3 regions of the Paenibacillus sp. FSL R7-269 genome follow, and region 1 is predicted to be linked to each of the others. Evidence: predicted binding sites of a transcription regulator. Region 1 holds the regulator's gene; each other region holds the start of a gene.
What was found. The regulator Rex, encoded in region 1, represses fermentation and respiration genes when NADH is low (regulators of the CRP and FNR family bind a similar motif). The targets are predictions, from matches to a motif close to TTGTGAAATATTTCACAA.

Region 1 (10,046 bases):
GGTTGAAAACAGCCCATGGCCAGGGAACCGTGCAGATAAATCCCCGACAGATTATCCCCCAGCTCTTCCTTAAACAAATCCACCGCCTGATCCAAATATGCTAAAACTTCCAATTTCTTCATCCTCCTTGAGAGACATATATGCAGGTTGGCGATAGCATTCGAGGAATACAATCAGTATATCAATTCAAGTATATTAATCGATGTATCTCAAACCATATATCTCCATTAAGCCACAGTTCCCCGTCTGCCACCAGTCCCAGAACAGTTCCAGATTATTTTCGACATGATGGATACAAAAAAACGGAAGAACAGATAATCTGTTCCCCCGCATGTTATTCTGCTGAGCGCTTAGCTTAACGGTTGGGCAAACTGTACCCCTCACCGATGGCGCTGCCATCCTTGAAGCGGTAGAAGTTGTAATAGAATCGCCCGTCTTTTTTGTAAAATAGCTGCCAGGCATATTCCCCGTTATATACACCGGGCAGCAGCCGTTCGATCTTCACGTCCGGTAACTGATCGGCTATGATTCCGCGCATTTTCTCTTCGGAAGTGCCTTTGCTCAGCTCTTCAGCATACAGGTCGTTGTCGCCTCCGGCAGGCTTGCCCTCCAAGGTGAAACGGACCCACACCATCAGATCGGTCCCGGCTTCATTTTTGCCGGTTAGCACCCAGTAGATCTCATTCTCATTCCAGACGGATTTCTGAGCCTTGGTTACCTCCGTTAGTCCGGCACGCGTCCGGGCCAGCTCCTTGGCCTCATTCCGCTCGTTCCACTGGTCCTTCATAATGTAGGCATAGAACTGGCTTAATCCGAACAGAAGGAGCAGCACCACGGTAAGCCCCAGCCAGATCCATTTTCTCCTCTTCTTCTTCACAACGCTGCTTCCTTTCCCGTTCTCCTGAATTACCGTTTAAGCAGGCTCTCGAACGTCTCCTGTGCTTTGCGGCGGATAGCTTCTTCATCCAGTGTCAGGCATTGTCCATGCTTCACAACCTGCTGGCCGTTCACCCATACATGCTCCACATCCTTGGCACTTGCCGAATAGACGGCATGGGAGAGCAGATCGGTATGCGGCAGCAAATGCGGCTGGTCAATATCAAGCGCGATGAAGTCGGCCTTCATTCCTGCTGCAAGCCGGCCTACCCCGCTTAGGAAAATAGACTGAGCCCCGTATTCCGTGGCCATCAGTAGCGCTTCAGGAGCCGGTACCGCTGTAGGATCACCGCTTACGCCCTTGTGGATCAGAGCCGCCAGCCTCATCTCTTCGAACATATCCAGATTGTTGTTGCTTGCCGCGCCGTCTGTACCCAGGGAGACCTTAACCCCGGCTCGCAGCAGCTCAGGAACACGTGCAACCCCGCTGGCCAGCTTCAGGTTACTGCCGGGGTTATGCGACACGCCAACGTTATAGCGGGCCAGAATCCCGATCTCTTCATCGTTCAGATGAACCCCGTGGGCAATGAGCGAAGGACGGGTGAACATCCCCAGCTTCTCCAGATGTGCGACCGGACGAAGGCCGTAGTCAGCCACGTTCTGCTCCACTTCATGGCGCGTCTCGGACATATGGGTATGCATCGGCAGGTCCAGATCATGGGCAGCCTGCACAAACTTCATGAAAAACTCTGGAGGACAGGTGTACGGAGCGTGCGGTGAGAGCATAGTTGTAATTCTGCCGTCAGCCTTGCCGTGCCAGTTACGGGCAAAAGCAACCGCCTCAGCGAGCTTTGCTTGCTGTACCTCTTCCGGGCACAGCCCAATTACGCCGCGCATCAGCACCGCACGAATACCGGACTGCTCCGTTACTTCCGCTACCCGGTCCATATGATCATACATATCGAGGAAGGTGGTTGTGCCGCCCTTCAGCATTTCCAGTACGGACAACGAGGTTCCCCAATATACATCATCACCAGTGAATTTCTCTTCCATCGGCCACATCTTCTCCTGCAGCCAAGTCTGAAGCACCATATCGTCGCCGTATCCGCGCAGCAGTGACATGGCCGTATGCCCATGGGTATTGACCAGACCCGGCATGAACAGCAGACGGCTGCCGTCTACGACCTGAGCGCCATCCTCCACTACCGGCTCAGCTTCACCTATGTAAGTAATCAGATCATTCTCCAGGGTCATATACCCGCTTAGAACCGGCTTGTCGCTGCCCGGAACCAGGAAGTGCCCGTTCTTGATTATCGTGATCTTACTGCTCATCTTCTGCCTCATCCTTTCCATCATGCAAATAATAGGCCAGGCTCTGCAGATCTGTGGTGAAATCTGCGGCATGAATCCGGATATTGGCAGGCGTCTTGAGAATAACCGGTGCGAAGTTCAGAATCGCCTCAATGCCGGAGTCCACAAGAATATCAGCTACATTCTGGGCTTCGCTGTCAGGTACGGTAATAATCCCGATGCGGATGCCCTGCGAGCGGATTGTGCTGCTTAACTCCTCCATCGGCTGCACAACCAGCGAGTTGATCTGCTGGCCCACCTTCGGCGGGTAGGCATCGAAGATCGCAGTAATCTTCATCGTATCCTTCAAGTAAGCGTTGTAGTTAGACAAGGCATGACCGAGATTACCGGCTCCAACCAGTGCAACATTAATTTGCTGGTCAAGCTTCAGGATATGGCGAATCTTCTCAATTAGATAGGATACATCGTAGCCGATACCCTTCCTGCCAAAATCACCGAAGTAAGCCAAATCCTTACGGATCTGGGCGGGATTCAGATCAAGCTTCTGGCCCAGCTCCTGAGAAGAGACTGTGGAGATTTCACGTTTTTGGAGATCGTTCAGGAAACGCAGGTACACTGGGAGCCTGCGCACGACGGCCTCCGATATTTTATCCGATTTCATGTATTCTCCTCCTTAATAGTTGTGTTATACCCGTTCAATTATAGCAACCGTGCCCCCCGCCTGCCGGATCGGCAAGACAGGGCGGGAACGGATCTTCAGGTTAATCATGACTTATTAATAATAGCAATAGCAGATGAATTAGGAAACCCCGCCGTCTTCCAGCCATTCGGCAATTCTCGGGACCATCTGCTCGGTGAGCATATGCTCCATCTTGGGACCGGGGAGTGAATACAGGAAGTACTTTCCGTAATGCGATTCAATTACTCTAGTATCGTACACAATTACGATGCCCCGGTCCTGCGCCGTGCGGACCAGCCGCCCGAAGCCCTGCTTGAAGCGGATGACTGCCTGCGGCACGGACAGCTTCATGAACGGGTTCTTCTTCTGTGCCTGAAGCAGCTCCGACTTCGCTTCTGCCAGCGGGTGATTCGGCGGCTGGAACGGCAGTCTGACAATCGCCAGGCAGGTCAATGCTTCTCCCGGAATATCTACCCCTTCCCAGAAACTGCTGGTACCGAGCAGGACCGAAGCCGGGCTGTCCTGGAAGCGGCGGATCAGCTTGCTCCGGCTGCCGCCCTCCACACCTTGTCCGAGCACCGCGATATCCTGGGAGGCAAGCGCCTCCTTCAGCGGGTCATAGACCTGGCGCAGCATCTTGTAGGAGGTGAACAGCACCAGCATTCGCCCTCGTGTAGTTACAGCAGTCTCGGCGAGGGAATGAACAAGCGTGTCCACAAAACGGGCATCCCCTATACTTCCCTTGACGCTCGGGAAGTCGCGGGGAATGACCAGCAGAGCCTGCTCCCGGTATTTAAACGGCGACGGAAGCAGCGCTGTCATCAGACGCCCCTGCTCCGCAGCTTCACCAAGGCCCAGGTTATCGATCATGAACTGGAAGGACTTATCCACGGATAAGGTGGCCGAGGTCAGGACAATACTCTTCTTCTTGTCGAAGAACAGCTCCCTGAGCTGGGTACTGACATCTACAGGAACGGCATACATTTGCAGCGACTTGCCTTTATAATTACCGCTTCCCTCCAGCCAATACACGATATTCTCATCGTTCAGGCCCATGAAGAAGCGGATCTGCTCTCTAATGGATGCCAGATCCTTAAATAACCCGCCGATATCGGTCACAAGACTGTCCGAGGAGGATTGGCTGTCCGTGTCACGCATCTCACTGAGCATCTTGTCACCCTTGCGGATGATATCGCTCAGACTGAGGTTCAGCGTATTCTCAAGGGCCGCCAACTCCTCCCAATCCTTCGGCTTCTTGCCCGGCTGCAGGCGGGCCACCAGCTGGCCTGCTTCACCGGCTCCGGCATCGCTGCGCTCGGGCAGCAGGCTGAAGAGCCGGTCGCTGAGCGCATCCCAAGATTCCTTCACCGTCAGCAGATCGGGATAGATCCGGTCGATCACGCCGCTCCATTCGGAAGCCTGCTCACTGCCCGAAGACTGCAGACTCTGGCGGAGGGCAGGCAGCTGCCCGCTCCGGCTATCCTTATAGAGGCGGGTGAGGGTATGGGCGAATGTGAAATATTTCATCTGCATGCCAAGATGCTTGCCGGCAATATCTTCCAGATGATGGGCTTCATCAATCACAAGATGATCGTAAGCCGGAAGTAGCTGATGCCCGGCTTTGACATCTGCGAACAGCTTGGAGTGATTGGTGACCACCACATCAGAGATCCCGGCTTCATGCTTGGCCCGGTGGTAATAGCATTTGCGGAACCAGGGACAAGCCCGTCCCAGGCAGGAGTCGGTATCACTGGCTACAGTCTCCCAGAAATCGCCGCCCCGTCCGCTTAAGTTAAGCTCCTCATCATCGCCGGTCGTCGTCTGGGTCAGCCAGACAAGCATTTGCGCAGCGGTGAGCGCTTCTTCTCTTGGACTCGTAAAGTCCTTTTTATTCATTCTATGTTCGAACTTGCGCAGACACAAATAGTGCCCTCTTCCCTTAAAGATGGAGGCCTTGAACGGGAACGGCACAACGCTGGTTAAGAGTGGGATATCCCGCTCACGCAACTGGTCCTGAAGGTTAATGGTATGAGTGCTGACCATCACCTTTTGATCACTTTTCACACTATGGTAGATGGCCGGAAGCAGGTAACCCAGCGACTTGCCGGTGCCGGTTCCCGCTTCAATCAGCAGATGCTTGTCCTGCTCAAGCGCTGTAATGACCTCATGGATCATCAGCTCCTGGGCCTCACGGCTCTCATACTGTGGAAGAACAGCCTTCAGCCGCTTCGTTACCTCATCCATATACTCTTCAAAGGTAATATTCTCCAGCGGATTGACGTTTCCTTCCTCCCGGGGCGTTGCCAACTCTGCCCAATCCCCCACAGCCAGCGCAAGCTGGCGGTAGAAGCTCAGCTCTCCTTCCGGCTGAAAGGTCTCCATCTCCCGCTCCCGCAGCAGACCGTCGAAATACCAGGCCAAATCACTGTCTTCGTCTGCGAACAGCTCATTCAGCCGCTGAATAGTCAACAGCGGCAGACTGTGCAGCTCTTCCAGACATTTAAGCAGCACAATAGCCGTGGCAAGCGCATCACTGTCAGCCTGATGGGGACGGTCATGCGTAATGCCGAAGTGGCTGCTTACCGCGCCTAGCTGATAGGTGCTCAGCGAGGGAAAGCATATTTTGAGAAAATCGATGGTATCCAGAATCCGCCCCTGAAACGGCAGGTAGCCGCAGCGGTCCAGCGCATTCTGCAAAAAATGAAAATCAAACGCTACATTGTGTCCGACGAGGACGACATCATCCAGCAGCGGCACCAGCTCCATCATCATCTCATCAAGCTCTGGCGCATCCTGTACATCACTGTCTGTAATTCCGGTCAGGCCCGTAATAAAAGGAGGAATGGGTGCTCCGGGCTTGACGTAGGAACCATACACCCGGGAGATCGTCCCGTCTTCTTCTATAATGGCAAGGCCAACCTGGATGATTTCTCCCACAGATTGGGTTCCCGTAGTTTCAAAATCAAGCACGGCAAATTTCATTATAAGTTCTATTCCCTTTCACTTGAGACTCTTTATCAGCATAACAGAAGTTACGAAAAAAGGCGATGCACACCCCAGAAAGTGGTGGGGCGCATCGCCTAAAGGAACCGGGAAAAAGTTATAAAAGCGAAACCAGCTGATGGCCAAACTCCAGCTTCCCGCCCCGTCTGCGGCATACCTCCAGATTCACATTCGGCTCCGGCAGATCCGGGTCATGCAGCAGCGACAGGCTAAACAGCTCACTGGCTTCATTAAAGCGTTCCTGGGAAGCACGGATACAGCCCAGCGCATTATAGATCATCGCCTTCAGCTTCACCTCACGGATCAGGCCCAGCATGTGATCCAGATGTCCCCAGGCAATCTCGCCTTCACCTTCCTGCAGATAAGCCATGGCCAGATACAGGCGGGCAGCGAGGCTATCCGGATATTGTGCCGTAACCTCCCTGAACTGTTCAATGCACTTGCGGTACATCAGCAGCTTGTAATAGCCCTGGCCCCTGACAAAAGCATCCATCCCAAGCTCGGGCGCTTCCTCTTCCGGCAACTCCTCTGGCGGACCCTGGAAATCGGCCTGTTCCCGGAACTCGCTCAGCTTCTCGGCGAAGAGCAGCCACTCATCCATTACATTATCACTGATTCGGTGGAGCATATTATACTTGGATAAAAGATCGCTTCGGCGGGCACCCTCCGCAGTAGGATAGTCGGTTTTGATCTCCTGGAGCATCTTGTTCATCTCAGCAAATAAATGTTGAAACACCGGACATCCCACCCTTACTGATAATGAAGTCAGCTTAAGCTTGCCTTCCTTCATTTTTAGCAAGTACAGGTGTCTTCATCCCTGCCATTGATTACATGGCTCAAAGCGCGGACTTCAGGCAATTGTAGCGTGAATCTCATGATCCGCCAGCTTCACCGGCTTGTTGCCTTCATCAACGAACACCACCGTCGGCTTATGCGCTGCCAGCTCTTCTGAGGACACCACAGCGTAGGAAATAATAATCACGGTATCGCCGGGCTGTACCAGACGAGCTGCTGCCCCGTTCAGACAAATGACGCCGCTGCCGCGCGGACCTGGAATGACATAAGTCTCCAGACGGGAACCATTATTATTATCCACGATCTGCACCTTCTCGTTCTCCAGCAGGTCTGCGGCTTCCATCAGATCCTCATCAATGGTAATGCTGCCCACATAATTGAGATTGGCTTCGGTGACCGTTGCCCGGTGGATCTTGGATTTCATCATATGTCTAAACAAGAGCGTGCGCCTCCTTAGGAATAAATACATTATTATCAATCAGACGGGTTCTGCCGAACTTCACAGCCAGAGCCATTATAACCTCTCCGCCCGCTTCCGTCAGCCTGCTGGCGCCTTCCAGCTTTTCCAGATCAGGGAAGGTTAGAATCTCCGCATAATCAATGACCGCAAACGGCGATTCAGAAATGACCGAGACCAGCAGACCGCGTGCTTCATCTACCGTACGGATGCCGCCCTCTTCCATAGCCTGGCGCACTTCGCGCAGGGAACGCGATAATACCAGCGCCTGTCTGCGCTCCTCGCTGCTCAGATAGACATTACGGGAGCTGAGCGCCAGCCCGTCTTCCTCGCGCACAATAGGACAGGCGATGATGTCCACGTTCATGTTAAGATCAGACACCATCCGGCGGAGAACAGCTACCTGCTGGGCATCCTTCAGTCCGAAAAAGGCGTAATCCGGCTGCACGATATGGAACAGCTTGCTGACCACAGTAGTTACCCCGTCAAAATGTCCCGGACGCGAAGCGCCGCAGAGCTGTGTGGTAAGCGCGGAGACCGATACGCCTGTACGGATCGGCTGCGGATACATCTCTTCAACACTAGGGATGAACACCAGGTCCGCACCTTCACGTTCAGCCAGCTCCAGATCCCGCTGTTCATCCCGTGGATAGGAAGCGAAGTCCTCATTCGGGCCAAACTGCAGCGGATTGACAAAAATACTCATCACCACCGTGCCGCTCTTCTCCCCTGCCTTACGCAGCAGACTGGCATGTCCTTCGTGCAAATATCCCATGGTGGGTACAAAACCAACAGGGCCATGGCCCCCCTGACGCATATATTCAAGCGCTTCGCGCAGTTCAGCAATCGTTCGGATGACTCTCATGTTATTTCGCTCCTTTGCCGGCATTGCCGTATAAAGATTCCAGAACCGTCTCGTCCGCGCTGAACACATGCTCTTCCGCAGGGAACGAGCGGTCCTTCACTTCCTGAACATAGCTGGTGATGCCTTCACGGATCAGGGAGCCTACATCGGCGTAGGTTTTGACGAATTTTTTCTCCCGGTAAGGGGAGGCATACCGCAGGACATCATGGAAAACCAGAACCTGTCCGTCACAGTAACGCCCGGCACCAATGCCTATGGTCGGTATGCTGACCGCCCGGGAGATCGCCTCAGCCACCTCTTCTGTCACCAGCTCCAGCACAATGCCGAAGGCCCCTGCGGCTTCCAGCGCCTTCGCTTCGTCCATCAGCCGCTGTGCATCCTTGGCATCCTTACCCTGAATCCGGTAGCCGCCGATCATATTGACCGACTGCGGGGTCAGGCCGATATGGCCGAGCACCGGAACTCCGGCAGCGACAACAGCGGATACTGCGGAGCAGATTTCGAGGCCGCCTTCCATTTTGACCGCATGGGCCTGGCCTTCCTGCATCAGTCTGCGCACACCGCGCAAGGTCTCATCCACGCTTCCGTGGTAGGTCATGAACGGCATATCTGCCACTATAAAAGTATTAGGCGCCCCGCGCTTCACCGACCGGGTATGGTAGACCATATCCTCTATGGTAACCGGCAGCGTGGTATCATAACCAAGCACGACGTTCCCCAAAGAATCACCGACCAGAATCAGATCAATGCCGGCTTCTTCCGCCAACTGGGCTGAAGGGTAGTCATAAGCGGTCAGCATGCTCAGGGGCACACCGTCCGTTTTCATTTTTTTCATCTTGATAATATTCAGTGCGTGTTTGTCTGCCATGTTGCTCTCATTCCCCTTTTCCATAAAATACGCGTTCTCCGCGCAAACAAAAAAACCTTTTAGCATGGTCCGCTAAAAAGGTCCGAAGGGCAAAAAAGAGTCACTCGCGATCGTCCCTTCTGTCTCGGTCCTTACGGCTCAGAGCAGAATCCAACGTAACCGTTACATCCAGTTATGAAGGTACATCCGGTAAACAATGTCCTGTTCAAAGATACAACTTACGTGAGTACAGCTCGCCATGCGATGCCGCCTCATGAGCACAGTATACCAAAAAAACACAAAAATAAACACCTCAAGTGGAAACGGCTTAGCCGTTCTTTTAAAGGACGGTACCGTTTCGGCGAGAAATAGAAGGCTGCATTCGCAGCTAAAAACAGAGATTCAGGGGTTCGTGTAATGAAACCCTTTCACCCCAAAAAATCTAACGGACTGAAGAGACCTTATTCCCACGATAACGCCCCTTTTGCAGCGTAACGGACTCAGGAGATCTTATCATCTTTGTGCGAGACGTTTTGGAGCTGAATTGCAGGGGATAAGGTCCTTGCGGTCCGTTAACCGCCCAAGTGACTACTTTCTTTATGCATAAGAGCACCTCAGTCCGTTATGCTAAGCCAAACGCCCTAAAGAACAACCCCCGCTTGGAAAAGATGTGATGTGAATTGAAGGAGAACTGTTTCTGCTCCACTAATTTAAATCTGATGAGGTACTAGTTAAATCTGATGCTCTTCTAAATCATTTCAATTTCGCCGGACAGTACGCTCACTACCTCACCGGATTCGTTACGCAGCAGCAGCCCGCCGTTGTCGTTCAGTCCGACAGCAGTGGCCTCGGTGCGGCCCTGGGGAGTGTTCAAGCTTACCTGACGGCCCAGTGTTACCGACATCGACTCCCACAGCTCCTTCACGGGCTGGAAGCCTTGCTCCAGATAGACATGATATAAATATTCGAGTTCCGCAAGCACAGCTTCCGCAAGCCTCGTGCGGTCTACAGGAATGCCGCCGCCTTCGATCAGCAGCGATGTACCAATCCCGCGCAGCTCCTCCGGGTAATCTTCTCCGGTCAGATTGGCAGCGATGCCGATACCTGCGATACAGTAATGCAGCCCGCCTTCCCGAAGTGAGGATTCCAGCAGAATTCCGCAGATTTTGCGGCCGCCGGCCAGCAGGTCATTCGGCCACTTGATGCCGGCAGG
Region 2 (10,046 bases), on a different contig from region 1:
GAACGTAAGATTCTTCTCTGCATACTGAAGGCCAAGCCGGGCGCCCGCCATCAGCGCGTAACCTACACCCAGCGAAGAGGCATCGGCGTAATTGCGTCCACAATCCGTGATGCTATCCCCCTGGAACAGGATGATATCGTTCTTTTGAAATGGCATGCCTGAAATCCTCCTATGAAAATATCTGTATTATGTAAACATGATCATTATAGCAAATAGATTTTCCTGCGGACACGTTTTAATTGAAAATTATTCCTTATTTTAAATCAGAAAACCCCCTAAGACTGCCATATGACAGCCCTAGGGGGATCTTAGGATAAGAGATTAATAGGCCAGACTGAACAAGCCATGGATATGAGTCAAGTAACGGATATTGCTGGCTTCCTTCATCAGTGTAGCCGGCAGCCCCTTCAGCGGAGTGGAGTTACCGCCGACAATGGCTACCCCGTCTTTGCGTCCTAGGCTGGCGAGTGTGCCGGAATTGACCGGGCTGAAGGCTTCCTGCGGTTTATCATTAAGATGAGCGAACAGATTGTAGCCGATCAGCTCACCCATCTGCCAGGCGATCTGTGCCGTCGGCGGATAAGGACGGCCATCCGGTGCAAAGACAACAGCGCTGTCTCCGGCTACAAATACATTAGGGTGCGAAGTGGACTGCAGGAACTCATTCACCGTGGCCCGGCCGCGGTTGACTTCAAGACCAGATTCGCCAACCAGCGGATTGCCCTGTACCCCGCCGGTCCAGACGAAGGTGTTCGCCACAATCTGCTGCCCATCCTTCAGATCAATCGTATTGTCGGCCACCTTCGTAACCGGAAGACCGGTCAGGAACTGCACCCCGCGCTTCTCCAGACTGGCTGTAGCGCGCTCAATCAGATGATCCGGCAGGACGGGGAGAATCTTCGGACCCGCTTCAACGAGCAGAAGCTTGATCTCAGCAGGATTCACTCCATATTGCTTCGTCAGCTTGGGCAGAATGTCGGCGATTTCGCCTACCAGCTCTACCCCGGTCAATCCGCCGCCTCCGATCAGAATCGTAGCATCTGCTGCGTTGCGGGTTTTGGAATAGTCACGAATCCGGTCTTCAATATGCCGGCGAATCCGGAGCGCATCTGCTGCTGATTTCAGCACCATGCTGTACTCTTCAAGTCCCGGAATACCAAAGTATGCTGTCGTGCTGCCCAGACCGACAACGAGAGCATCATAAGTCAGCATGACGCCGTCCGAGAGAATAATCTGCTTGTTCTCTGCGGAGAACGAATTGACCTTGGCGATTTTCAGATCAATATCTTTACCGGCGAACAGCTTCGCCAGCGGCATGGCAACCGCCTGTTCAGACGCACTGCCCGCTGCAAGCCGGTGCAATTCCGTAATAATCTGGTGAGTCGGATACTGATTGACTACCGTAATTTTGGCTTCCGCTTTGCTCATATATTTACGAACGGTTAAGGCACTTAGCAAGCCGCCGTAGCCTGCACCTAGAATCACTATATGTTTTGACATGATCATTCCTCCATCATTAAGTATTACGGGCTTATTTGCCCGATTGACGTTCACCGCTGACCTGTAGATAAGCATTCATGAACCGGAGAGCCTTCTGCACCTGCGGGTCCTTGATCATCTTCATCATGCCGAACAGGCTGATGGTTTCACTGCTTGCATCCGCGCGGTCTTTCGCTTCAATGACAGTAGCCGCCAGATTCTTGGCAGTGCCCACCACAGGACCCGCCATTTCCTTGATCGCACCGACTGTATCATTCTTAAGTACTTCATCCGTGGCAACCGACTGCACAAAATCTAGTGACTTGGACAATACACTGACCATTTGTGTGATCTGCGGCAACTGCTCGACCAGTGCCATCAGAGATTGCTGAACCTCCGGCTTCAAAAGCTCTTTCAGCACATCCTCTTTGGGAAGGGCAGCTTCTGGTATTTCTTGTTCAGGAAGATTTTGGGTAACGGTTTCTGACATATCGAAGTCTCCTTTTACAAATCGTATTCTTGCATAATGACATCCAAGTGAAACTATGTGACTATTATAACACTCTATTTGTTATTATTGTCACAATCTTTTTGTCTTTTCAACCTATTTTTGTGATTATTATCACTTCCTTATCGATTTTATCGAACTCAGTTATTTAATCAGGTTAAATTTACAAATTATTATGTATTTGCTCATTGACGTATGCAAAGAGTCGTGATATCTTAAGCAAGTAACTTAATGTAAGTTTATTAATTAATATTAGCAATTAATTTTAACTAAGCAGCATACATAATTAGATGGAGGTAATGATTTATGAGTACTTTTTCCGAATTGGTGCAATCCCGCAGATCGGCTAATAATTTCGTGGAAGGTGTTACCATCCCGCAGAGTGAGCTCGAAGAGATGTTCTCCCTGGCCCGTTTGGCTCCCTCAGCTTATAATCTTCAGCACGCCCATTACAAGGTGATCAGCGATGACAGCGTGAAGGAAGCCATCCGCAAGGACGCGTATGGTCAATACAAGATCCACACCGCATCGGCTGTTATTGTGGTACTGGGTGACAAGAATGCCTATCTGCAGGCTCCTGAAATCTATAGCGGGCTTAAGCTGCTGGGAGCGATGAGCGAGGATGCTTACGAGCAAACCATTCAATCCATCAACGATGCTTATACCGGGAATGATGCGTTCCAGCGGGATGAAGCGATCCGCAATGCTTCTCTGTCGGCGATGCAATTCATGCTGATTGCCAAGGATAAGGGCTGGGATACCTGCCCGATGATCGGCTTCGATCCGGAGGCAGTGAAGGCTACACTCGGTCTCGGCGACCATATGGTTCCGGTGATGCTGATTACGATCGGCAAGGATAACCAGCACAAGATCAGACCGCGCGGCTACCGCAAGCCGGTTAATGAGTTTGTTGAATTTATCTAATAAAAAGGGTCTTCCGGCTAATCTGCCGAAAGACCCTTATCTATATCATCCTGACGTATTCCTAATCCGTACTCACCGCGCATACTGCAAAATCGCCACAGCCGCACGCTCTTGCCGCTCCACATCCGTGCTGTATAGAGCCGCCTTCAGGATAGCTAGCGCCTGCGCTACTGTAGCTTCATCCACCTGAACGCAGCAGGCCCCGGCGGCACTCCCGCCATCCCCTGCCTGATTCCCCAGCCACAGATCGATTCGGGCTGTCGGCAGCACTCCTGAATAAGCAGTTATTCTGCTGTCAGAAGCAAGCAGCTCTGCTGCAGCCAGATTAACCGCAGCAAAAGGCAGACTCTTCAGCCAGGTGACACCGCGCCGGTGGGCTGTACTATCCTCAGTGCCGCTGTGCCGGGTATCATAGAAGTAATCGCCAAGGTCCCCGAGATACACCCACTCTTCATCGGCGATCAGCACATAATCCCCATCCTGCATCGCATTGACGAAGATATCCAGGGTATGGGTTGCGCCCTCCAGCTCCTGCCCGTGATAGCCTGCGGCAGCCAGCTTGCTGCTGATCTCTTCTCTGCTATGCTGCTCCAGATCACCCGTACCGGGATAACCCGCACATATATAATTATCCTCCAAAAAGGATTTCAGCAGCCCGCTGCCGAGTTCCTCAAGCTTCACTCCATACAAGCTCATTTCCGTATCCTTTCCCTCCAGGCAAAGCTGCCGGAGTCTACGCAGCATTGAAACCATCCTTTTCATTATACAGTAAAGGCAGTGGGATTTGAATTCAGCAGATTCTAAGGAAAACGTAGAATAACAGCGCTTACAATACCTTTTCCCAATTAGAAAGTGCAAATTTAAAAATTTCGGCTTTTTACTATTCTCCGTTCGGACGGTATAATTCAGGTATCAGCTCAAGGAAACAGACACTGCAGGAAGAACGTTAGCCAGGACAGAATCTCCGGCAGCTAATCTTAAGCAGCGCTCCACCTTGTGACTGAGACTATATCTTTGATCCTGACATTCCCGCCTTAAGTGAGTCCCTACACGAAACGGTATGAGCTTCTTAAAGCTCACTGGCTTCACAATCCCATCCTATCGTGGTAAGCGGATCAGTTGAGATCAGTTTGAATGTGCAGGATAGGCAAATATACTGCCGCCTCGGACCATTTCTACCCGGCTGAGAACAAAGGATAGGATAAGGAGTCTGAGACTAACATGGGTATAGTGGTAACAATATAAACCTCTATTGTTGATGTACTGATCAACGATAGAGGTTTATATGTGTTCAATGCCCTAGACTAAAAACTGGCAGCCCATGCAATTGTGCATGGGCTGCCGTTCATTCTACAAAGGCTCAATCCCCCATACCAGACTGCCGGAGATGTAAGCCGGCAGCTTGGCCCAATCCGCAGGAGCTGTGCCCGCTGGATTGAAGGAATAATCGCCGGTCTGGGAGTAATTGCTCCAATCTGCCTTGGAGGCCCGCATCTGAATATCGATACTGGCTCCCGGAGCAAGCGAGCCTGCTGCTGCTGTGAAGCCCAGCTCCAGGTAATGGTCCGCGCCGCTCAAGGCTGCTGGCAGCTTCACGAACGTCCCTGTCACATTGGCGCTCCCTACCTGGGACCAGTCACAGAAGAAATTCTGGGCCTGCTCGCCATCACTGGTGTAATAATATCTGAGCTTCACATCAGCGAGGGAGACCGCAGCAGTACCGGTATTCACAAGCTTGATCCGCGGGCTGAGGGCATTGACAGCATTAACGGTGCTGCTATTGAACATCTGGACCTTCAGACCGCCGTCCACCGGCGTTGTCGTATCTGTCACCATGACCGCCAGGCTCTGCGGTGCGCCTGCACTGAACTGGAAGCTCAGCGTGGTTGTTCCCACAGCCTGTGCTGCCAGATAGGCCTTGCGGATCGTTACAACCGATCCGCTCACTGTATAATCCGTTCCGGCGGTTAATACTGCCGGGCCGTTTTTAATAGAAGTTAAAGTATTCCCGTTCAAGGTCATCGCTATTTCGATGTCGCTCTGATTGCCCGTCTTCTTGTCGAAGCTGGCAGTGACTGGTGTGAGGGTTGAATCATTAGCCGTTGATGTCGTATCTGCCACCGTAACCGTTAAGGTCTTCGCAGCTCCGGCACTGAAATGGAAGGTTAGGGTTGTTGCTCCGATGGGCTGTGCTGCCAGATAAGCCTTATGAATCGTTACCGTTGAACCGCTGACTGTATAATCCGTGCCAGCAGTTAGTGCAGTTGCTCCATTGGTTATGGAATCCAGAGTATTTCCGTTCAGGGTCATTGCCACTTCAACGTCGCTCTGATTCCCCGTCTTCTTATCGAAGCTGGCAGTGACCGGCGTAATGACGGAGCCTGCTGCCGGAGGGTTCACCGGATCAGCATATAAAGTCCCGCGGCCATTGGTTCCGAGATAGACACGGCCATAGACGCGCGGATCTCCGGTAATCGCCATATTAATTCTGGCATACTGATGATTATCATCATTAATCCGCACCCAGCTGGCTCCGGCGTCATCCGAACGGAAGACTCCTCTAACACCATCAATCTGGGCTACCGTATAGAGTGCCATGTAATTCTCACCCGGCGCAGCCTTACCGAACCCGATCAGGTCCGCTTCCTCCACATTGCTCAGCTTCGTGAAGCTGGCACCTGAGTTGGTAGAATGCCATATGCCATACTTATCCTGCGGATGTCCTCCGGCAAACCAGATATCTCCTTCAACGCCTGGCATTGCCTTAAGACTGACCTGTGCCTGGCTGGGCTGCAGGCCGTTCACGTTATTGGCAGGCAAGCCGGTGGCTGCCGTAGCAGTGAAGGTAGCTCCACTATCCGTGCTGACATAGAGCTTGCCCTCATAGAAGCCATAGAATTTATTCGGATTCACCCGGTCCGAGGCAATCTTCGCTCCGGCAGGTACGCCGCTGCTTGCGGTCCAGGCATTGCCGCCGGTCTTGGAATAATAGACCCCGATGTCTGACGTACTCCATAAAAGCGCATTGCCGCTCGCAGATACAGCTACCTGGCCTTGCCCAACCGTGGTTGTCCCTCCGTTCGAGGGCTCAGCGTTCGGCATATACCAGTTCTTGCCGTTGTCATTCGAAATCCCGATCGACTTACTGTTCGGATATTTCTCTTTGTCCACACCGCCGACACGGACAACATAGGCCGGGTCCAGCTCCGCATAATCGATACTGTTCGTGCTGGCCCAGGAAGGGCTGGTCTGGAACTTGACGGGTGCCGCTGTCAGATCCTCATACCGGAAGCCGGACACATCGCCAAGCGCGGTAATCAGGTGGGCACCCGCCGGCGGGCTGATCAGCCCGAGCACTGCGGTCTCTTCTACCCCTTTGGCCATCACGGATATCTTGACCTTGCCGCCGGTGTCCCAGGCTCCGAGGTTATTCGTACCGTAGATCGTAGCACCCGTGCCGTACATCATCCGGTCCGAGTTGAACGGGTCAATCTCAAGGTCCCCCATCATCCAGCCCATCTTCGGTGCAGGATCAAGCGAGCTCGAAGTCAGCCCAAGATTGAGCCACGGCGCCGCTGTGATATCCATCTCGAACTTGTAGTTGCGCTCCGGATAGAAGCCCCAATCCCAGATCCGGCTCCAGGTCTCTCCGCCATCCTTACTGCGGAAGATCACCTCGTCCGGCCACCAGGCATTGAGGCTGGCGACCATAAGCGTATTCGGATGCTGGGCATCCAGCGCAAGTCCCCCGAAGCCGTAGAAGTTGTCAGCTCCGGTTGACGGGCTGATGTTTTTCCAGACGCCACTGGTTGTGTTATATTTCCAGACTTCACCCTTGCGTCCGTCATACGGCCCGACCCCGTCACTGTAGGTAAGGTACAGATCGCCGGTTGCCGACAGCTCCCCATGATGCGGAAGCAGGCCTACCGGCTGACCCGGCAGCGCTGACCAGGTTGCACCTCCATCTGTGCTGCGGAACACACTTTTGGCGGTATCCGCGACGCCGACATAGATGGTCTGGGTAGCTTGTCCGGCAGAGCCCGTACTTTTATCAAAAGTAATCCAGGACAAGCCCACGATATCACTCTGATACTCATTCGCCGGATTCTGGACATACGTCCCTACGTTAGTGAAGGAGGTAACCTTAGACCAGGTCACGCCTGAGTCCACACTCTTCCACAGACCGTTCCCGCTACGCGCCCCGAAGAACAGAATGCTGTTCTTATTCGGGTCAATCACCAGCCGTTCCCCGGCTGAACGTCCAGGCATATTACCGCCAACCTTGAAGGGAAGCGCCGTAGACTGCCAGGTATCCCCACGGTCGCTGGAACGCATAATTTGACCATTGCCATCCCAGGAATTCGTGTACGTCCCGGTTGCCATATACACCTTATCCGGATCAACCGGATCGGTAGCCAGCGCGTCTACGCCGTTCTTGTTCCAGTCCACCCAGCCGACCGAGTCATTCAGCGGAATCCAGCTACCGTCCGCCTCATTCCAGCGGTAAGCCCCGCCAATATCCGTCCGCGCATAGATCAGATTCGGTTCCGTCTGGTTGAAAATAATCCCCGGCACAAAACCGCCGCCCGCACCGGTAACCACACTGTTCCAGCTGTAGTCTTCACTGGCTGCGGCATGGGTTACAGCGGGAGCAACGTTAAACAAAGAGCCTGACATCGCTGTCAGTAGGACGAGTATTCCTAGTCTACGGATACGTTTTCGACTCATGATCCTTACCTCCCCAAGCATACTTTGGTAACGCTTCCATTATAGAGCGGATTTCGCCCATGCTGTGAGAGAAAACGGTTGATTCTGCGGGAATTTTGTCAGCAATTAGCGCACCATTTTCACACTTGACGAAATTGGGGATTTAAGTGTTCCATATTATGAAAAAACCTCACGATCAGCAATCGCAAGGCAGTTCTAGTGCTAGTTCTCTATTGGGGGCGGCAGCACAATCGGCTGATAACCCAGCGCAGCATCTACAATCTCCTCCGGTGTCAGCTCCGGCTCATTCCAGAAAATCAGATCACTCACGCCGGGATGAGCTACATTGCTCGCTACGACCTCCAGCCACTCATCCAGCTCGGCCTCTGTTCCTTCGGCGTTCACAATTTTGGTTACGAATGCGATTAGTTGTTGTCGGGATAGGGACATTTTTGGGGGGCTCCTTTATGGTAGAATTTTAAGTAATAAACCTAACTGAATTAGCGGCTTAGAATATCTCCAACATATACGGAGCATTCCTGAACCAGTTCATGTAGCATATCCACTTCTGTACAACGCTTTTCTAACATTGGATTCTCCCGATCGAAAGCTTTAATTACATATACCGCGAACTCATTTCTATACCAACCAACATCAAGAGTATATTTCCCTTCGAAATAACTGACTTGAAATATATCCTCTTGATCCAAGTCCCTCGTTTCATTATAAGTAATTATACCCGGTGAAAAATCAATATCATCAAACATAAACGATTCCTCCTATCGCGGATAGATTCAAGCTTAACTTAAGGCGAATTTTTATGTATTAGAGCCCAGTATATGTAATTATAATAAAAGTTGCTGGAATTGGTATATAGTTAGCTCCTCTATCCATTCACAATTGCTCGCATCCTGTGCAACAGACAATAGTCCGGGCCAGCTTCTCGCACCCATACAAAAACAAACAACCCCGCAGCAGATGTGATTTCACATCTGCTGCGGGGGTCTCTCCATACAATACAAATCATTCCAGCCTACTCCTGCTTCCCCCGAAGCAGAGCTATCGCTGCCAGCAGGAAGGAGACCAGGGAGATGCCGAGGGTAATGTAGAGCATCGGCGAGGTGCCGGTGCTGGCGCCTTCCTTCTCCACAATGGCCTGATGCTCGTCCATGGTCATGGTGCCGTTGCCGGACATATCTGCGGCACCGTGGCCGTGACCGCCATCGGCGCTGCCGGAGGCTTCAGCGATGGCGGTGATGGAATGCGGGGATTCCGAACCGGGTTCGCCGGACCATTGCACGAGGCTGCCATCGGCATAGTGCTGGTAGGCATCCCAGGCGATATTGCCTGCGGAGTCGGGGTTCTTGGCTGTGAAGTAGAAGCGCTGGAACTGTCCAGCCTGAATGCCGCCGTCCTTGGCAATCCAGCTCACTTTATTCCCGTCCACGGTTACCTCCCACCCGGGAGTGGCTTCGTATTGCTTGAATTCCGCGCCTGCCGGAATCCGCAGATCCACCTGGACGGTGGGGCTTTCTTTCTCAGATGGTACCTTCAGGGTATATGTCTCCCAGGCCCCCGTGCTGGACTCTGCTGGACTAACGGTTACGTGGGCGCTCGCCACGGCGGCGAACAACAGTAATGCGGCGGCTGCCGGTGCGGCCAGTGCTGCTATTTTGCGAAATATTCTATTCAATGGAATCTCCCCTTCTCTCTTGTGTATGTCTATCTCTTCCCCGGAAAATCCCGCTCCCGCGAAGCCAGCCCCTGCTCCAGGGCGTATCTGGTGAGCTGTGTGCGGTTCTGAAGCTGAAGCTTCTGCAGGATGTTCTTCAGGTGATTCTTGACCGTATGCTCGGAAATCCCGAGGGTGGCGGCAATCTCCTTATTGGTGGACCCGGAGGATACACAGCCCAGTATCTCCTTCTCCCGCGCCGTTAATGCCTCCCGCTCCTCCTTGACGGAGGTGAGCGCGAACTCCTTCAGAATCTGGAACGCCAACTCCCGGCTAAGCGGCACCTCTTCGCTTACAATCGCCAGCAGATATTCGATCCAGGTAGACGGGGCCAGGTTCTTCAGGAGGTACCCCTGCGCCCCCTGCTTAAGCGCCTCGAACAGATAAGAGATCTCATCCGACACGGTGACGATGACAATCCGGACATACGGATATTCCAGCTTAATGCGCCGCGTGGTCTCCAGACCATCCATTCCCGGCATCTCGATATCGATCAGAATGAGATCCGGCATCCATTGCCCGGTCCAGACGATCGCCTCCGCTCCGCTGGCCACCGCACCAATCACTTCAAACCGTTCATCCAGCGCCAGTATCTCGCTCATTGCCTCGCGGGCATGTGCATGGTCATCGACGATTAGTACCCGGCAGCGTTCCATCCTGCGCACCCCCTTTTACAATTGCTACAGTTGTTCCTTC
Region 3 (10,046 bases), 260 kb from region 1:
AATTCGTCAGGTCCCATCACACCATAATATCCGTATTCCCCGGTGCGCTGCCCCCATTGGCCGCGTGATGCATAGAACCGGCTGATCTGAATCAGCATCTCGGCCCCTTTGCTGTAAAGGAATTCCCGGTCGCCTGTATTATTCATATAATGCCAGATTCCGTAGGAGACGGCCGTCCCGACATGAAGCTGCAGGTTGGAGTGCTGCCACAGGTCACAGCTCTCTGTTCCGTCTATTGTGGCAATCGGGTAAAAAGCCCCTTCGCAATCCACCTCGTGCCCGCGCTGCAGCGCCTCCGGCAACGTCTTGTAGCGGAATTCCAGCAGGCTGCGGGCCGCCTTCGGATTATTGAACAGATAGAACGGCAGGCAATAAGACTCCGTATCCCAAAAGGCAAGGCCCCGGTAGGCTTCACCGGTCAACCCTTTGGCACCGATGTTGTACCCGGGATGGTCCCCGTGATACGTCTGATACAGCTGAAAAATACAAAAACGGATGCCCTGTTGATTCTCCGGGTCTCCTTCAATCCGGATATCACTGACAGCCCAGATACCGCTCCAATAGGCGGCCTGGTCAGCAAGCACCTCTTCCTCTACCAGCCGGTCCGCTGCTGCTGCAAGCTCCATGCCTTTTGTCCAGAGATGGTCTGCTGCTCGTGAAGTATTACTGCCTGTCACATTGACTACCAGCTTCGTGAAGGAAGCAGGCTCGCCTTCAGCCAGCATAAGCGAGAATTGTTGCCCGATATAGCGGTCCTCATCCACAAGCTCCGTATTCAGCTCCTGCGAAGACTTCAGGACACAGCCTGAGAACAGCTGATTCCCGGTCGTTAGCGTACGGGCCATAATGGCAGTCACCGCACCCTCCTCTCCGCTGCGCAGCTCCCTCCACATGCTCTGGCCGTGTTCCTCATGGATCATGCCGAAGTCAAGCCCTGTGCGAACATCCACCGTACCCGTGAAATTAAGCGGCGTGAAGGTGATTTGCTGCATTCCCAGATGAGATGTGGTCATACTAACCAGCCGCGTGAAGCAGAGCTTCAGCTTTTTCCCGTCCGCCAGCAGCCAGATGAACTCCCGTGTATAGGTCCCGGTTCGGAAATCCAATCTGCGGGTGTACTTGTCAATACGGGAATGGGCCAGATCCAGCAGTTCACCATCTACCGAGATCCGGGTATGCAGCCAATCTACCCCATTCACCATATATCGCAGCGACCGGATAATACCCTTATAGTGGTTGCCGACCCCCATTTGCTCATTTAGTCCATTGAAATAGCTGCCCGGCAAGGAATCCCCGCTGTAGCCCTCGTCCGCATACCCCCGCACCCCCATGTACTCATTGCCCAGTGAAAAAATCGATTCTGAAGTCCGGTTTCGTTCCGGATCAAAGCCCTCCTCAATAATTGCCCATGGATCGACCTTCAGATAGGGATCTGCTACCTTTGCCATCTTGGAACTCTCCTTCGCTAAGAGAATACTCGGCCTGCCCCGCCGCCCTATGCGGAGGTTCGGACGCTCAGTTTCAGAATATCTCTAAGCCCGCACAGGACCAAGGTCAGCTCGTAAGCGAGTTATGTGCATTTGTACGGACATCATTAACATGCGGGAAAACCAAAAAAAGCCGTTCCCTCCCTAGAACTATCCAGAACAGGGGGGAGCTGCTATAATATCCTATAACACAGGGAAAGGAACCCTTTTCAGGGCAAAAACGTAACCAATCTCACACAAATGAAGTGAAAATTATCACAATGTTAAAAATTCGACACTTTTATACGAAAATATTTAACCATAAAGAGGAATTTCAAGGTATAATTAATTTAAAATTTACTGAAAAACTGAGGGAATAAAGGGGATGTCGATTATGATAAAGGAACATTATAATGTTATCGAAGCCCGCGGCAATACAAACTGTTTCTCCGAACAGAACTTTAACCGCCTGTTGGTCACAATGAAGGAACGCATGGTCCCTGAGGGTTCTCACCTCTTCTGGGAAGGCGACTTTTCGGATAAATTGTTTTATATCAAGCGTGGACGTGTGAAATTAACCAAATCTACAGACGAAGGCAAAGAACTGATTCTGTATATGTATCAGGCTGGTGATATGGTGGGTCAGGCTGACCCGTTCTTCAGCACGAAGCACAGCTTCACGGCCGAAGTGATTGAAGAGAGTGAAGTTGGCGTGATCGAGCAGAAGGATCTGGAGATTCTGATCTGCCAGCACTGCGATTTCGCTATTGACTTCATGAAATGGATGGGGATTCATCACCGTCTCACACAGACGAAATTCCGCGATCTGATGATGTACGGCAAACCGGGCGCACTCTGCTCCACACTGATCCGTCTTGGCAACACCTATGGTGAGAAGACCGGCGACAGCATTCTGATTAACAAAAAAATCACGCATACAGATCTGTCCAACATGATCGGCGCTACCCGTGAGAGCGTTAACCGCATGCTGAGTGATCTGCGCAAAAAAGATGCAGTGGAGTATGAGAATGGTATGATTGTCATCAAGGATCTGGCGATGCTTCAGGAAATCTGCCATTGCGAATTATGTCCCAATGAAATTTGCCGAATTTAATTTCCTATCAATAATACCCTCTATTTACCTCATTGAAACATATCTGACCCGATAAATTTAATAGAGTGGTCAAGGCGCCCTGTCCGGCGTCTTTTTTTCTTGTCACGCGATGTATTCACCGTACTGGCGGCACATCCTATGAACCTTTTACTTCCCAATCATCATAATATTCTGGTGTTACAGGCAGTTCCTCACCCCTAAGGAACTTAGCAGCATATACGGCTAACGGAGAAGCTGAGTCGAGTGTTATTCTAGTGATATCCACCCATTCCGCCCCACGGGAATCCTGTTCTTCGAACATTGAAATGGCAACAGGCTCTTCTTCCCCGGCCAATTCAACCTGATACAAGGCTGCCATATGATGCATTTGTGTAAAGTGATCTTCGTTATGCGGGATAAAGAAATCGAAGGTGCCCAGGTTTTGTTGTACCTTTACTGTATAACCAGTCTCTTCAACAAACTCTCTGATCAAGCCGTCAACCAGGGATTCACCAGTCTCCAGTCTCCCCCCCGGCAGATCGTATCTTCCGCTATAAGGGCCCCTTCCTTTATGGATCACCAGCAGCCTGCCGTCACGCTGACAAATTCCATATACGCCAAAATGGTTAAAGCTTGCCATCGCAGCCCTCTCCTCCGTTCGTCTTCTAAATAGATCACCTGTATCAGTAAGCTATACCTACACGGGTTCTTATGAAATCGCTAGCATCAATTTGACTATACGTGAATTCCGCTGTATCTGCTACAGATATTTCACTGCCTCCTTCGGGCAGAATATCTTGTCTCACACGATAGGTCCCCAAGCGTTCTCCGTTCAGCAGAGCGGTTGGGCACACAATGGTCCATTTCAGAGTCGACCGCTCCAACAAGCGATAGGCTTGTTCATGTTCTTCTGCAGCACGGGTGGACCTGCGTTTAGATTCGCTGGATTGGTAACGCAGGAGTTCCGGAGAAAGCTCACTTTGAAGAATGCCCGCAGTTCCTACGGTAATAATGCGCTCTATCTCTTCCTCGTACATGGCTCCGATGATAAAAGGCATACTGTCTGTAAGTGTGGTTGTCCCATCGGTGTTCAACGCACTAATCACTACATCATTTCCCTGCACTGCCCGGGCGATATCATCTTGATTAAGAACATTACCTTCGATGATCGTCAGGTTGGCATGGAGCGGCTGAACCTTCTCCGGCGTGCGGGCCAGCACGGTCACATGATGTCCATCCTGAAGAGCATGGGTAACAATATGGCTCCCCACCCGGCCGGTGGCACCAAGAATCAATATATTCATATGAGAATAACCTCCTGAAGTGTATTATAGCAGGGATTGAGCGGCAAAAAAGCCCCGCAGCCATGTAGCAGCTGCGGGGCTTGATATTGAATCTAGCTTGCTTTCTTAGTCTGAGGAGGGACAGATACGTTACGCGGAGTACGCACAGGTGAAATTAGCCAGTAGGCCATTCCGACAAAGACACCGCCGCCGATGATGTTGCCAAGCGTAACAGGAATCATGTTGTGGAACCAGCCGGCGATGCTCACTGTCTCTGGATGATTCGGCAGCAGTACGGCTACGCTGAGCAGCGTCATATTCGCTACACTGTGTTCATAGCCGCTCGCGATGAAGGCGAACAGACACCACCAGATCAGCACCAGCTTCGCCGCTTCACTCTTGGCACGGGAGGACATCCACAGTGCCAGGCAGACCAGCCAGTTACAGAGAATACCGCGGAAGAACAGCTCTGAGAACGGCAGGCTCATCTTTTTGGCAGCCGCCGCGAAGATCAGATGCTCGGCAGGCGCTGCCTTGAAGAGGCCCGATCCCTGAATCAGCAGCGCCAGCACCACAGCACCGGCCACATTGCCGAGGAATACCAGGACCCAGTTCTTCACCGTGTCCCAGACTGTAGTTCTCCCGGCAAGCGTGCTTACCGTGAAGAACATATTATTACCTGTAAACAGCTCTGAGCCTGCGAATACAACCAAGGTCAAGGCAATCCCGAAGGATGCTCCCATAATCAGCGGCTGGAACGGTGATTTGATCGCCGCCAGCGGTGCCCCCAGTGAGAAGATCAGAATAATACCGATACCCACATATGCTCCTGCCAGGAGGGCCGCCAAAAAATATTTGGGCAGGCTCTCATTCATTTTGTCGCGTTTCCCTACGGCTGTCTCAACGATATTCTCTACGCTCTGCGTAAACATATCCGCACCTGCTCTTTCTTTAATTTAGAGTTGTTACTGCCGCAGGCAGAGTGACCTTAACAACTCCGCCCTCTACTGTAACCGGATAGACTTCTGCCTGCCCCCGGTCCGGTGCCTGAACCTCTCCGGTGCGAAGGTCGATCTTCCAGTCATGCAGCGGATCATATAAATAATAGCCCGATACGATTCCTTCTGCGAGCGGACCACCCTTCGGATGGGGACTGTGGTTACGGACCGCATAGATTGCGCCGTCCGATGTGCGGAATATCGCTAATTCGACCTCTCCTGCATGAACTACCCGGCCGATCTGCAGCATGAAATCTTCCACTGCGCCTATCGTATATTCCCGATTACTCCGTTCCATTATGCTCTCTCCCTCTCCCTTTAGACTATACCTGTGTCTCTTCGAACAGCGCGGTGCGGGTGTTTTTGTCATCCAGCATTTTCCGCCAAGGATCACTCACCTGGGCCAGGGCAAAGTCAATACGTGCCGCAAGCTCTTTACGGTTGTCGTCATTGCCCATAACCACAGTCTGGATATGCTCAAGACCCATACGCTCTACCCATTCGGAGGTTCTCTCCAGGTAATTACCGGTCTCACGGTAGTACTGGATGACAGCGGAGCAGACCTCAACCAGTTCCTCGTCGGTCTTCACCTTGCAGAAGGCATCTGCGATGCGCGGCTTAATCCCGCCGTTACCGCCGATGAACACTTCCCAGCCGCCGTCGTTGCCGACAATTCCGATATCCTTCGTGCACGATTCTGCGCAGTTACGCGGACAGCCGTTAACCGCCATCTTGAACTTGGCCGGCATATCCAGCCGCTCATATTTACGCTCAAGCATAGCGCCCATGCCCATGGAATCCTGTGTGCCGAAGCGGCAGAACTGCGAACCCACGCAAGTTTTTACTGTACGCAGCGACTTCGCATACCCATAGCCGGACGGCATATCCAGCTCCTCCCACACCTTAGGTACATCTTCTTTTTTGACACCGATCAGGTCAAGACGTTGGCCGCCCGTTACCTTCACAACCTTCACATCATACTTCAGGGACACATCGGCAATCCGCTTCAAATCCTCAGGAGTGGTCACCCCGCCATACATCCGCGGGATAACTGTATAAGTTCCGTCCTTCTGAATATTGGCGCTCATCCGTTCATTGACGAACCGGGATTCCTTCTCGTCTTCATGAGTGTCAGGGTAGATCATCCCCAGATAATAGTTCACAGCCGGGCGGCATTTGGAACAGCCTTCTGCCTGCTTCCAGTCCAGGACATGCATGACTTCCTTGGTAGTCCGGAGGCCTTTTGCCGTAATCTCGGCAACGATCTCATCCCGGCTAAGCGAGGTGCAGCTGCAGATTCCCTGCTTGGCGCTCTGCTGGAAGCTGTCTCCGAGAACGAATTGCAGAATCTGCTCCACCACTGGCTTACAGCCGCCGCAGGAGCGGGTTGCACCCGTGCAGGCTTTGATCTCATCTACCGTAGTGAAGCCGTTCTCCGTAACAGCATCAACAATCGCTTTTTTGGTTACGCCGTTGCAGCCGCAGACGATTTCTTCATCTGCCATCGCTTCAACAGACATGCCTTTCTTGGCTCCGCCTCCGCCACAGCAGCTTGTGCCCATAACCTCATCATAGATTTCATTGGTCATCTCTGTGCTGTTTTTCACAAGCTTCTGCAGGTTGGCAGATTCCGTTACATCACCGAACAGAACGGCACCGACAATCACATTATTCTTAAGCAAAATCTTCTTGTAGGTTCGCTTCCATTCATCCTTGGCAGAAATGACGGTATGCTCCGGCGTTTCGGTGAATTCACCGGCGGAGAATACATCTACCCCGGAAATTTTGAGCTTGGTTGCTACAACTGATCCTTCATAGCCCGGAGTCTGTACACCTGACAAATGCTTGGCGAGAACCATACCCTGCTCGAATAGCGGTGCAACGAGTCCGTAGCAGGTTCCCCGGTGCTCTGTACATTCACCGACAGAATACACATCTGCCATAGAAGTCTGCATATAATCGTCAACTACAATCCCGCGGTTAACAGTGATTCCGCTGTCCTTCGCAAGCTGGACATTCGGCTTGATTCCAACAGCCATCACTACAAACTCTGCCGGCAGCACACTGCCATCACTGAATCGTAGACCAGTCACCCGTTCTTCTCCGGTCAATTCAACCGTCTGCTTGCCCATGGCGAATCTCACACCTTGACGCGTAAGCTCTGCCTGTAGCATTGAAGAAGCGGTACGGTCCAGCTGGCGCTCCATCAGATCCTCCAGCAGATGCACAACGGTAACATCCATGCCCAGATTGACCAGGCCCTTCGCAGCTTCCAGACCCAGCAGTCCTCCGCCGATCACAGCCGCCGTGCGGTACTGCTTCGCCGCTGCCAGCATTGCATCACAATCCGCGATATCGCGGAAGCCGACTACTCCATCCTTGGTGCTGCCGGGTACGGGGAGAATGAAAGAATTCGAACCCGTTGCAATAATTGCTTTATCGTAAGGAACCGCCAGTCCATTATCGGTCATTATTAGTTTGTTCTGATCATCGATCCTGGTGACCGTCGTACCGGTATGCAGTGTAATATGATTATCTTCATACCACCCGAGATCGTTGAGAATGATGTCTTCAATCGATTTGCTGCCTTCAAGTACATAGGACAACATAATCCGGTTATAGTTGGGATGCGGCTCACTGCCGAAGACCGAAATATCATAAGCGCCGCCCAGCTTCAGAATCTGCTCAATAGTGCCTACTCCCGCCATGCCATTTCCAATCAGCACTAACTTTTCTCTTTCCGCTGCCATTGGTAGACCCTCCTTCAGAAACTCTGATTTCTTCAATAACTTACCTGATAGAGAAATTATACTGTCCCCCATTCCATGGCAAGTGTGACCACAGTCACATCTTATGTGAATTTTTTCACACAACTGAAAATGACTTCGCCGTTCTTATATAGGACAATTTCTGGCGTGAAGCATAGAGATTTATTATTCAAAAAAACGGATACCCATGCAGTTTCGCACAGATATCCGTTCATCGGGTACACAATCTCACTCATCTACTTCATTCACTTATTTCAATACCAGAGAGATCTCCAGCTTGTCCTGCGGACTGAGCTTCATGTCCACTCCATTGCCGAGCAGTCCTTTATCGTTGACCTTCAGTCTCCATTCCTCGCTGCTGAGCGGGGTATATTCCATCACAGTAAGCACCGTCCGGTTATCTTCGGCAAGCTGGACCATACCGCTGTTCTGGAGCAATCCCTTGACGGACATATCCTGCATAAAAGAAAGCACATTCGAATGTGTCAGCTCCGGCTGCTCGCTCCCCCCGTTCACAGTGATGATGACAGGCTGAAACATCTTTCCGGCTCCGGCAGGCCCTGCTGACATCGTAATGGCCGAACCCGGTTCCAGGGTCGTATTCAGCTCTTGAACCTTCTTGCCGTTCACCTGAATCTCCCAGCTCATATCCTGACCCAGGGAAACCTTATTCACCTCAAGAATATTAGTTCCATCCGCTGAAAATGTAACAACGCCACTCTTCCTAAACAGCTCTATTATTGAATTCCCAGGCACGTAAGCTTCGTTAAGCAATCTGGCTGAGCTTCCGGCCATTTCGCTGTCACCCACCTTGACTGAAAAGGTTAGTCCCTGGCCTCCGTTACTGCTGCCGCCATTCCCTGATCCCAAGCCACAACCGCTTGCCGCGGCCAGCAAGAGAAGGCACAGCATTAAGCGCATCCATTTCGTGGACATCCCACGGCACCGCCTTCATATGTATTTTCCCGGACTCTTTAAGGATAACGCATAGAGGAAGGGTTCTCAAATCATTTCTGCCGGTATAAAAAGTAAAAAGTCCCCGAAGGGACTTATCCATTGCAGCCGGTCCTATTGATAACGCAGGAACAGAATGTTGTTCTCCAGATGCACATGCTCGAAGGTCATGCCTTCCAGTTCTTCAAGACGGGCATAGGTCAGGCGATAAGTCGTGCAGGCATGCGCGGGCGGTGTATAGTCATTAGTAACTCTACGTAGCTCACGCAGAATCTCTCCCGCCCCGTCATGCTCAGCTTCCAGATTATGCAGCAATCCGCGCAGCTCAGTAAGTCCTTCTTCAGTCGGGTTCTGGGTGTAGGCTAGCATCTTAGGGAATTCGCTCTCTTCTTCCTTCGCCGTATGCTGCAACAGCTCTTCACGCAGCATATTGAACAGACGGTGCATTTCTCCCAGATGCGGTGAATCCTCACCATGAACGCGGAACACCTTGGTTACATTTTGACTGATAAGCGGAAGCTCTTCACGCAGATAACGGTGATGCTTGTTCACAATATAATCCACCAGCTCCTCTGACGAAGCCTCGTTCCAGGCGGTATCCTCTTCCAGCACCGGATGCTGTTCCTGCAGCTTGTTCAGCTCCTGTACCATTGCTGCCGGGTCAAGACCCTTCTCAGCAGCGGCTTCAGCCAGCGGCTTTGCGCCTCCGCAGCAGAAATCGATCCGCTGTGCTTTGAAATAATCTGCTGCTTTGGGGAACTGCAGAACAATATCTCTGACCATTGCTTCCGGGGTGAACCCGGGATGAATTGTTGTATCGTTTAATTGATTGGACGCCATGTTGGCCCCTCCTCAGGTTAAGATGTAGGTTTGTGCTTCTTTTCACTTCTACACCTTATCACTGGCATTAGGCGGAACTTGTGATTGTACGCACTGAATATATAAAATTTTATTGAACGAGAAATACAGTACTCCAAATGTAAAATATACTAGACTTTTTGTTTTATATATTTTACACTATGAGTGAGGTGAGGGAATGGGGAAAAATCTGAGGCTCAAAGCTTCCCGAGCGGCAAAAGACATGTCGCAAAAACAGCTCGCAGATGCCGTGGGGGTCACAAGGCAGACGATTATCGCGATTGAGAACGGTGATTACAACCCCACCCTGAGGTTGTGCATTGACATTTGTGTAACACTGGGGAAGACACTGGATCAACTATTTTGGGAGGGAACGAAGGATGAGCAGAACGAACCTGGATGAGAGACAACTGCAGAAGCGGCATAAGGCGGGGAATCAGGCATTTCTTTTGATGGCATTCTTATTGCTGGCAGATATGGGGCTGCAAAACTACGGAATGAAGTGGCTGGAGTATCCGCTGGGCAATTACACAATTTTCATGCTGGGTGTGGGTTTCTATCTGGTACGCTTGATCTGGAGCGGTGCGTATGTGGGACCGGGCAGCAGGCAGAGCGGAGTGGGCGGG

Region 2: C162_RS13860 (DUF1641 domain-containing protein) is a predicted target of Rex. The motif match lies at 2,048-2,065, and genes of this name have one in related genera.
Region 3: nirB (nitrite reductase large subunit NirB) is a predicted target of Rex. The motif match lies at 7,694-7,711, and genes of this name have one in related genera.

What each region holds. Positions count from the first base shown of each region.
Region 1 is NZ_ASPS01000053.1:37,313-47,358, forward strand. It holds gene C162_RS22640 (aminoglycoside adenylyltransferase domain-containing protein) at 1-122, opposite strand, end outside; gene C162_RS22645 (cell wall elongation regulator TseB-like domain-containing protein) at 356-877, opposite strand; gene C162_RS22650 (amidohydrolase) at 907-2,208, opposite strand; gene C162_RS22655 (redox-sensing transcriptional repressor Rex) at 2,198-2,848, opposite strand; gene dinG (ATP-dependent DNA helicase DinG) at 2,987-5,848, opposite strand; gene C162_RS22665 (hypothetical protein) at 5,967-6,605, opposite strand; gene panD (aspartate 1-decarboxylase) at 6,720-7,103, opposite strand; gene panC (pantoate--beta-alanine ligase) at 7,096-7,986, opposite strand; gene panB (3-methyl-2-oxobutanoate hydroxymethyltransferase) at 7,988-8,854, opposite strand; gene C162_RS22685 (biotin--[acetyl-CoA-carboxylase] ligase) at 9,582-10,046, opposite strand, start outside.
Region 2 is NZ_ASPS01000027.1:80,324-90,369, forward strand. It holds gene C162_RS13850 (SGNH/GDSL hydrolase family protein) at 1-156, opposite strand, end outside; gene C162_RS13855 (NAD(P)/FAD-dependent oxidoreductase) at 322-1,500, opposite strand; gene C162_RS13860 (DUF1641 domain-containing protein) at 1,532-1,969, opposite strand; gene C162_RS13865 (nitroreductase family protein) at 2,294-2,911, shown strand; gene C162_RS13870 (hypothetical protein) at 2,984-3,655, opposite strand; gene C162_RS13875 (X2-like carbohydrate binding domain-containing protein) at 4,262-7,639, opposite strand; gene C162_RS13880 (bacteriocin immunity protein) at 7,841-8,068, opposite strand; gene C162_RS13885 (hypothetical protein) at 8,119-8,385, opposite strand; gene C162_RS13890 (DUF1775 domain-containing protein) at 8,652-9,311, opposite strand; gene C162_RS13895 (response regulator) at 9,341-10,006, opposite strand; gene C162_RS13900 (sensor histidine kinase) at 9,975-10,046, opposite strand, start outside.
Region 3 is NZ_ASPS01000053.1:292,679-302,724, forward strand. It holds gene C162_RS23865 (glycoside hydrolase family 65 protein) at 1-1,448, opposite strand, end outside; gene C162_RS23870 (Crp/Fnr family transcriptional regulator) at 1,861-2,580, shown strand; gene C162_RS23875 (NUDIX hydrolase) at 2,717-3,199, opposite strand; gene C162_RS23880 (NAD(P)-dependent oxidoreductase) at 3,243-3,863, opposite strand; gene C162_RS23885 (formate/nitrite transporter family protein) at 3,956-4,774, opposite strand; gene nirD (nitrite reductase small subunit NirD) at 4,794-5,138, opposite strand; gene nirB (nitrite reductase large subunit NirB) at 5,164-7,590, opposite strand; gene C162_RS23900 (hypothetical protein) at 7,858-8,544, opposite strand; gene ric (iron-sulfur cluster repair di-iron protein) at 8,677-9,402, opposite strand; gene C162_RS23910 (helix-turn-helix transcriptional regulator) at 9,599-9,823, shown strand; gene C162_RS23915 (DUF6773 family protein) at 9,801-10,046, shown strand, end outside.